Regions from separate parts of the Glutamicibacter sp. JL.03c genome, predicted to be linked through region 1. Evidence: riboswitches for the same ligand, from Rfam matches in the RefSeq annotation. Region 1 holds a riboswitch; each other region holds the start of a gene.

Region 1 (2,196 bases):
CCAGCTGCTCGGTAATCCCTTCGCCGCCCAGCGACACCCGGGGCGCATCTTCCAAGCGCACCAGCATCGTCTCGGGCACTTCAAACAAGTTGCCCACCTCGATGCCAAGCACTTCGCACAACTTCAGCAGCGTTGACACCGAAGGACTGGTGAGATCCCGTTCCACGCGCGAGAGAAACCCTTTGGTCAGCCCGGACAGCTCGGCTACCTGGTCGATGGTCATCCGCTGCCGCTGACGCACCCCGCGCAACCGCGAACCAATATTGATCGCGGTTCCGCTTGATTCCACGGGCAGGGTTTTCATTCGTCAGCTCCATCGTGTCGTTTATTTCGGCACACCAGCGGCCATTTTTGGCGGTCGCATCAGGCTGCCGCGGCAAGTTTACCAATAGTAAACAGAGCATAGCGCCAGTCCTGCAAATATGCCTTGTCTCACACACTTCACACTTCGATATCGCTCCCGCTGATTAGACTCTTAGCATGGACCACAGCAAAGAGCTCCTGCTCGAATACCTCGGCGACGCGCGCCAAGCCGTCATCTACAAAGCCCAGGGGCTCAGCGACCGGCTGGCCCGTAAACCGCTGACCCCCACCGGAACGCACATCCTTGGTGTCGTCCATCATCTGGCCATCACCGAATACGGGTATTTCGGGCAGTGCCTCGGCCGGAGCGTGGACGACCCCTACATCCAGAACCTGCTGGATGCCGAGGATCCGCAGGCCGACTTCCTGCCGCCGGCGCACTTGAACGCGAACGGGATCATCGGCCTGTATCGAGACTCGATCCTCTTCTCTGACGCCGGCATCAAGTCGCTGCCACTCGATGCGCCGGTCGAGGTGCCCTGGTGGATCCGGCGCCGGCACACCACGCTGGAACAACTCGTGGTGCATATGATCGCCGAGACCTCCCGGCACGCCGGCCACCTTGATATCGTGCGCGAGCAGCTCGATGGATTCACCGGGCTACGCCCAGAAGCACCCAACCTCCCTGACTACTCCGCTGCGCAGTGGGCCGAGCAATTCGAGTCCATCAACCGCCTTGCCGACGGCGGTAGCCAGCTGTAGATCGACGGCCAGGTCATATTACGGAACAACTCTTCACTATGCGTAGTGCAGGCGGGTAGCATCACTGGTGTTGCTTCACGAGACACGGCGTCAAGCTCCGACTTGCCGTGCACCAACCCCAGATTCATGGGTGGTTCGGATGAAGAAGCGGTCCGTTCACTAGTTGTGCCCGGGCAAGAACCCAGCGAGAGTGCATCCCATGGCATATTCCGTCCTGCCCATCGTCGATGGCCAAACCGGCCAAGTGCAATTCACCGTCCAGGGCCACTGGCACATCTGCTACGTCAGCGATCCGCAACGCCTGGAATTCCTCCTCGCCCGATGCGCACGCCGCCCGATCTTCATCCCCGAGGCCTGCGAGCTCCGATTAGCCGTTGCCGCCGCCGGCAGTCCGCAGGGGCGCACCATTGCTTTTAGCCTTGCCAAATTCCCAACTCTGGAACCGGCCACTAAAATAGGTAGCTGACCTGTTCACCGGATTTCTCCAAGGAATTCGATCTGCCAAGAGAGCTGTTGTCGTGATGTCGAACCAGTCAGCAACCGAACCTACCCGCGCCCAGATCCAGCGCTGGCGAAAGTATCTGGCCGATGAAGTCGCCGAAGGCGCCATCTACCGCACCCTCGCGCAGAAGAAAACCGGACAGGAAAAGCAGATCCTGCTAGGTCTGGCTGAAGCCGAAGCCCGCCACGAAGAACACTGGCGAACCAAACTCGGCGAACAGGCCAAGCCGGTGCGCCCTTCATTGCGCCGCATCATCCTGCGTTTCCTGGCACGCAGCTTCGGCTCGGTCTTCGTCCTGGCCATGGCGCAGCGTTCCGAGAGCAATTCGCCGTACCGCAACGACAAGGACGCGACCGCGCAGATGGCCGCGGACGAACAGGTCCACGAAGAAGTAGTCCGCGCGCTGGCCACCGCGGGACGCGCCCAGCTCTCCGGCAACTTCCGTGCCGCGGTTTTTGGCGCCAATGACGGTTTGGTCTCGAACCTGGCGCTGATCATGGGCATCGGGGCCACCGGGGTTTCCTCGACCTTCGTGCTCTTCTCCGGCATCGCGGGACTATTGGCCGGTGCGCTATCCATGGCCGCTGGCGAGTTCGTCTCCGTGCGTTCCCAGCGTGAGCTGCTCACCG
Region 2 (2,196 bases), 310 kb from region 1:
GCCGCGGAATCCAGGGCGGCAACAGCGTTGAAGCCCAGTTCCAAGTCGGCCAGGATGTCCTTGATGTTCTCCAGGCCGACGCTGATGCGGACCAGGGACGGGCTCACGCCGGCGGCGACCTGATCGGCCTCGGAGAGCTGGGCGTGGGTGGTGGAGGCCGGGTGGATGGCCAGCGAGCGGACATCGCCGATGTTGGCCACGTGCGAATGCAACTCCAGCGCGTTGACGAAGGCCTGGCCGGCGGCCGCGCCACCGGCAAGCTCGAAGGCGATCACCGATCCGGCGCCGTGCTCGCTGTACTTCTGGGCGCGCTCGAACCATGGCGAGGAGGCCAGTCCCGCATAGGCGACCTTTTGCACTTCGGCGCGGGCTTCGAGCCAGCTGGCTACCTCGCGCGCATTTTCGCCGTGGCGCTCGATGCGCAGGGACAGGGTTTCCAGCCCCTGGGCGATCAGGAAGGCATTGAATGGCGAGACCGAGGCGCCCAAATCGCGCAGCAGCTGCACGCGCGCCTTGAGGATGTAGGCCAGATTGGCCCCGAGGATGCCGTCCACACCCAGATCGCGGGCGAAGACCAAGCCGTTGTAGGACTCGTCGGGGGTATTGAAGCCCGGGAAACGAGCTGGGTCTTTGGCGAAGTCGAAGTTGCCCGAGTCCACGATCACCCCGGCGATCGCATTGCCGTGGCCGCCGAGGAACTTGGTGGCCGAGTGGATGACGATGTCGGCCCCGAATTCGATCGGGCGGATCAGGTACGGGGTGGCCAGGGTGTTGTCCACCAGCAGCGGCACGCCGTTTTCGTGGGCGATCTTGGCGACCTCTTCGATGTCCAGCACGTCTTGGCGCGGGTTGGAAATGGTTTCGCCGAAGAAGGCCTTGGTGTTCGGGCGGACCGCGTCGCGCCAGTCCTGCAGGTTATCCGGGTCGGCCACAAAGGTGACTTCGATGCCCAGGCGCTTGAGGGTGTGCTTGAGCAGGTTCTGGGTTCCGCCGTACAGGCTGGGGCTGGCCACCAGGTGGTCGCCGGCCTCGGCGAGGTTCAGGATGGCGAAGGTGGTGGCGGCCTGGCCCGAGGAGAGCAGCAGCGCCCCTACTCCGCCTTCCAGATCGGCGATCCGGGTTTCCACCGCGTCGGTGGTGGGATTGCCGATGCGGGTGTAGATCGGTTCCAGCTCCTGCAAGGCGAAGCGGGCGGCCGCGCTCTGCGCGGTCGGGAAGACGAAAGACGTGGTCTGGAAAATCGGCAGCGCTCGTGCGCCGGTGGCCGGATCCGGGGTCTGGCCGGAGTGGATCTGACGGGTTTCAAATGACCAGTTGTTGCTCATGGTTTCCTCCAAATAGCGTTTCATGACTATGGGGGTAGACCACTGAGAAGACACCGACAGGAAGCACCTCGTCAAGAAGTCTTCCAGGGTTACCCGCGCTTGTCCTTAGCTGCCGTATGCACCTAAGGGCCAGGTCTTCACCCGGGGCACCCCACCGCGGTTGGAGGGTTGCCGCCCAGTAAGCCGGGGCTTATTACTGGGACTCATGACCTGTTACCAGTGTGCCCGAAAACCGAAGATCTTTGCAATGCGGGCGCCTGCAAATGGTCGCAATCGGTCATATTCCAGATAGTTCGCGCTTTTGCCGCAGGGAATTCGATCCAGCAAAAAAGATTAGGGTCACCTAAGTAGAGACTGCGGTCACATGTTGCCATGATGGCTTCATGATGAGGCTAGATCACGTTAGTTATGCTTGTGGCCCGGATGGGCTGCTGCCAACCGCGCAAAGAATCTCCGAGTCGCTCGGCCTGGAGTTCGTCAAGGGAGGCGTGCATCCGAGGTTCGGGACGCGCAATGTCATCTTCCCGCTCAAGCATGGGCAATACCTGGAAGTCGTTGAGGTGCTGAACCACCCGGCCAGCGACAAGGCCCCCTTCGGCCAGGCGGTGCGGGCCCGTTCGGAGCTCGGCGGCGGCTGGATGGGCTGGTGCGTTTCGGTGGACGATCTATCCAGCGCCGAAGACCGGCTGGGCCGCAAGGCCGTTCCGGGCAACCGCAAGTTCCCCGATGGCCGCGAGCTGACCTGGCAGCAGATCGGCATCAAGGGCCTGATCGCCGACCCGCAGTGCCCGTACCTGATCTCCTGGGACGAGGAAGCCAGGGATCTGCATCCTTCCAAGGCCCTTGAGCCAGCCGGGGCGATCAGCGAGAT
Region 3 (2,196 bases), 280 kb from region 1:
AGTCGGCGCGCGGCCTATGAGCTTGGCCAGATCCCCGGAAGACACTTCCAAAGCCCCTTCGCGAACTCGCAGGTCCGTATCCACCAGGATGTCAGCGAAAACCTCGGGGACACCGGACTCGGTGTAGATCGCCACCAGCTGCTGAGGGTCGACGTCCTGGTAAGCGACATCTTGCCCTGCGGCCGCACTGACGGCCCCGGCCAGCTGGCTGAGGGTGAAGGGCTTGTCTCCGCCCAATTCGTAGATCTTCCCTGCTTCGTTAGATTCCGAGAGCAGCACAGCAGCTGCAGCCTCCGCGTAGTCCGCACGGGTCGCGGCGCTGATCTTGCCGTCGCCGGCCGCGCCGAGGACAACTCCGCTGTTGAGGTAGCCAAGCAGCTGATCGGTGTAGTTTTCCGTGTACCAGCCGTTGCGCAAGAGGACGTAGCCGATGCCTGAAGCAGCCAGCATATGCTCGGTGGCGATATGTTCCTGCGCAAGCTTCATATTGCCGGTGAGCGCATTGGCGACGGAGGTGTAGGCGATGAGCTTGACGCTGACGCGCTGGGCCGCGGTGATGACGTTCTCATGCTGGACGGCTCGCTGCCCGACTTCGCTGCCTGAAATCAGCAACAGCTTGTCCACGCCCTCCAGCGCGGTGACCAAGGAAGCTTCCGCGTTGTAGTCAGCCACGCGCGTCTGAAGACCCTTGCCTGCCAGCGGTTCAAGCTTCTGCGCAGAACGGCCAATGGCTACCAGCTGTGCTGGGTCGGCCCCGCGTTCGAGCAGCGCGTCGATGACCAGCTGGCCCAGTTGTCCGGTGGCACCGGTGATTGCGATCTTCATGATGTCCTCTCGATTGATCTGCAATCACATACAACCATCGTGGTCACCGCTGAATTCCCCATTCAGCTTTCGCGCGAGATTCAAAGGCGCATCAGTGCAAGCTTCAAGCCATGACGTCATAAAACTAGTAACAAGAGAAATATTTCGGATTATTACGTCGATTATTGCGGGTTTATCGCGTGAGTCGCGCGTAAACGTGACTTGATGACGCAGGTTTACGTAACTTTTGTCGGCCTGAGGCCATGGAGCACAGACTTGAATTGTTCGGGCGGTACAACCGAACACACACCATCCAGAGCGACTGAGAGATCTGGCTCAACGACGTCGCAGCAACCACCCGAGAGGGAGCGGTGCTACAGCCAGGACCGATGGAGTACTTTCACTTCGCGATCCACATATCTGCTCACCGCAGATGGTTTTTCGCTAAGTACGCTCCGCATAACCAAGCATCAAGGGAGCGATCATGATTCGTCTTGAGAACGTAACCACGACCTTCGGCAAAGGCCAAGAGCTATTCACCGCCGTCAAGGATGTCTCACTCGATATCCAGGCCGGCAGCATCCATGGCATTATCGGATTCTCCGGCGCTGGAAAGTCAACACTCCTGCGTAATATCAACCTGCTGCAGCGCCCCAGCTCTGGCCAGGTGTTTGTTGACGGCGTAGAGCTCACCGGGCTCAGCGAAGGCGAGCTGCGCAAGCAGCGCCATGACATAGGAATGATCTTCCAGCACTTTAATCTGCTCAATAACCGCACCGCGCAGCAGAACGTCGAACTGAACCTGAAATTCGCCGGAGTGCCAAAGAAAGAACGACGCGAACGCGCGCTGGAAGCACTGGCCATTGTGGACCTGGCTGACAAGGCCAGCGCCTACCCGGGTCAGCTCTCGGGGGGACAGAAACAGCGCATCTCCATCGCCCGTGCGCTGGTGACCGAGCCCAAGGTCCTGTTGTGCGATGAACCAACCAGCGCCGTGGATCCGCGAACCACCACCTCGGTGCTGCAGTACCTCAGCGACATCAACGCAAGCCTCGGTATTACCACCGTCATCGTCACTCACGAGATGAACGTCATCAAGGCCATCGCCGACAAAGTCTCGGTCATGGAAGACGGCGCGGTGGTTGAAGAATTTGCGCTGAGCTCTCTGCAAGAACCAAGCTTTGAACCGATTACGCCCATTGGCCGCTACCTGATCAGCGATGAAATCACGCTGAATCGGCAGCCTAGGCAGGCGAGCCACCTCGCTGCCAACGTAGCCCGCGTATAGAGAACCTGGATTACCAATGAACTTCACTTCAGTAGTGCTTGCCACGAGCAACGGCTCCGCGGCAGCTTTCAGCTTTGACCGGATTGCCGAATTGGCTCCGGAAA
Region 4 (2,196 bases), 290 kb from region 1:
CAGCGCTGCGGCAGAGAGTGCGGTGCGACGAGTGAAACGGTGTGAAAGCATGGGAATCCTCTAATCGGTGCGTGCGGGGGTGCGGCAGTACTGCCGTCGATGTGGTGGTTCTTGACACGCTAGGCGCGTTGGAAGTCAGTGATTGGTCGGGTCCACGCCGAGCAGGCGCAGCAGCCCTGCGCGGTGGGCAATGAATTGTTCATCGTTATGTTGGCGTGGGTGGGTAGCGCCAATTGCCAGGTCTTCGATGATGGTGGCCGCGGTGTCTGCTCCGTTGCGGCCCAGGACGATGACCCGGTCAGCCAAGGTCAATGCTTCGTCCACGTCGTGGGTCACCATGAGCACTGTGGTGGGCAAGGAAGCATGGATGGAGAGCAGCAGGTCCTGCATTTTCAGACGGGTGAGCGCGTCCAAAGCGCCGAATGGTTCATCCAAAAGCAGGACGCCCGGGCGACGGGCCAGCGCGCGAGCCAGCGAAACCCGCTGGGCCATGCCGCCGGAAATCTCGCGCGGCCGCAAATCGGCTGCATGGCTCAGGCCGGTAAGTTCGATGAGTTCGTCAATGAGTTGTTCGCCGTCGGCTTTGCCAGTGCCGGGCGCGAGTCCGAGCGCAATGTTTTCGCGTACCGAACGCCACGGCAGGAGCCGGGGTTCCTGGAAGGCCACCGCGCACAGTTCGTTGATTCCGAGCACTTCGTGATCGCCGGTGTGGATGCTTCCGGTGGTCGGGGTGTCCAGGCCAGAGACTGCACGCAGCAATGTCGACTTGCCGCAGCCGCTGGCACCAAGGATCGCGACCACCTGCCCTGCAGGGATCTGCAGGTTGATTCCGGATAGTACGGTTCGGTTTTCCTTCTTGCTGCTGAAGGTGCGCGATACCTCGCTGAAGTCGACACCGAGTGCCGTCGAGGTGCGGGCCGGGCCGTGTGCCCGGGGCTGTGCAAAGCTCAGTGCCATATTCATCTCCATCGGTCCTGGCGGTAGCACCGGCCTATGGAATGGTTGGTCATCCATAGGTGGTTGCTGCGGCGTCATTGAGCCAGATCTCTCGGCCGCTCGGGATGGTTACACGTCCATTACAGGGTTTCGAAGGATTTGAATGCAAATCTTGCGTAACATGAAAAATGTTCGATAACTGCGTCACATGCACGGGATATTTCGTTATTTATTTTATTGAATGCCTGTTTGATCGATGATGGGCGTTGATGATCAAGTCATCTTCGGCATGAACGGCCATTGGCCGTGCGACCTGCCTGTCAATCTGGTGCGTCACGGCGACGAAATGTGACTTCGCGGCTTGGAAGCACCGGTTTGTTACGGCTACAAATGAATGAAAACCCATCCAGAGCGGCTAAGAGATCTGGCTCGACGACGCCGCAGCAACCACCCGGATCGCGGGACGGTGCTACCGCCAGGACCGATGGAAAGAATTGAGGACTTCTGATGTCATTTGGCGAGTCGCCAAACACCTCCGGCGTGGACTTCAACCAGCTCAGCGACCCTTCGCAGGCCAGCGCCCTGGAGCTCGACGAGTTTCAAGAGCAGCTGCCCACCCGGCAGCTGCTGAAAGTCACCCCCGGTCCCAGCGCGGATGAGCAATACGACCGCCTGGCCGAAGTCTTCCGCCCGGTTTTCGCCCAGATCGCAGCCACCGCAAAGGACCGCGACCGCAATCGGGTCTTGCCTTTCGAGCAGGTGGGACTGCTGAACCGCGAGCGTTTCGGCGCGTTGCGCATCCCGGTGGCGGATGGCGGTTACGGTGCCCGTCTGGTCGACGTGTTCCGTCTGCTCATCGAACTCTCGGAAGCCGATTCCCATGTGGGCCAGTTGTGGCGTGCGCATATCGCCTTCGTTGAAAACGTCCTGGTCCTTGATGACCAAGAACTGCGCAGCAAGTGGATTGCCCGTATCGCCGCAGGGCAGATTGTCGGCAACGCTTACACCGAACGCGGCGGCAATGCCCTGGGCACCCTGAACACCAAGGTGAGCCCCGCGGACGACCGCTGGCTGGTCAACGGCGAAAAATACTACTGCACCGGCACCATTTTCGCGGATTGGACCACGGTAGCCGTAGCCCATCCGGACTTGCCCGGACGCCAGATCGCCGTGGTTTCCACCCAGCACAGCGGCGTGAAGATCCTTGATGACTGGGACGGGTTTGGCCAAGGTCTGACTGGAACTGGCACCACCGAATTC

What was found. A riboswitch is a leader RNA that binds a small molecule or an ion and turns the genes downstream of it on or off. The one in region 1 is predicted to bind S-adenosylmethionine.
Region 2: another riboswitch for S-adenosylmethionine. It lies ahead of OF385_RS04340 (bifunctional o-acetylhomoserine/o-acetylserine sulfhydrylase); the one in region 1 lies ahead of OF385_RS02980 (hypothetical protein).
Region 3: another riboswitch for S-adenosylmethionine. It lies ahead of OF385_RS01630 (methionine ABC transporter ATP-binding protein); the one in region 1 lies ahead of OF385_RS02980 (hypothetical protein).
Region 4: another riboswitch for S-adenosylmethionine. It lies ahead of OF385_RS01605 (ABC transporter ATP-binding protein); the one in region 1 lies ahead of OF385_RS02980 (hypothetical protein).

What each region holds. Positions count from the first base shown of each region.
Region 1 covers NZ_CP107575.1:632,398-634,593, reverse strand. The annotation lists gene OF385_RS02990 (helix-turn-helix domain-containing protein) at 1-304, opposite strand, end outside; gene OF385_RS02985 (DinB family protein) at 481-1,065, shown strand; SAM riboswitch class IV at 1,139-1,251, shown strand; gene OF385_RS02980 (hypothetical protein) at 1,265-1,531, shown strand; gene OF385_RS02975 (VIT1/CCC1 transporter family protein) at 1,587-2,196, shown strand, end outside.
Region 2 covers NZ_CP107575.1:945,492-947,687, reverse strand. The annotation lists gene OF385_RS04340 (bifunctional o-acetylhomoserine/o-acetylserine sulfhydrylase) at 1-1,325, opposite strand, end outside; SAM riboswitch class IV at 1,416-1,536, opposite strand; gene OF385_RS04335 (VOC family protein) at 1,709-2,196, shown strand, end outside.
Region 3 covers NZ_CP107575.1:348,945-351,140, forward strand. The annotation lists gene OF385_RS01625 (SDR family oxidoreductase) at 1-825, opposite strand, end outside; SAM riboswitch class I at 1,111-1,200, shown strand; gene OF385_RS01630 (methionine ABC transporter ATP-binding protein) at 1,289-2,092, shown strand; gene OF385_RS01635 (methionine ABC transporter permease) at 2,109-2,196, shown strand, end outside.
Region 4 covers NZ_CP107575.1:342,546-344,741, forward strand. The annotation lists gene OF385_RS01600 (aliphatic sulfonate ABC transporter substrate-binding protein) at 1-51, opposite strand, end outside; gene OF385_RS01605 (ABC transporter ATP-binding protein) at 136-957, opposite strand; SAM riboswitch class I at 963-1,068, opposite strand; SAM riboswitch class I at 1,336-1,427, shown strand; gene OF385_RS01610 (acyl-CoA dehydrogenase family protein) at 1,444-2,196, shown strand, end outside.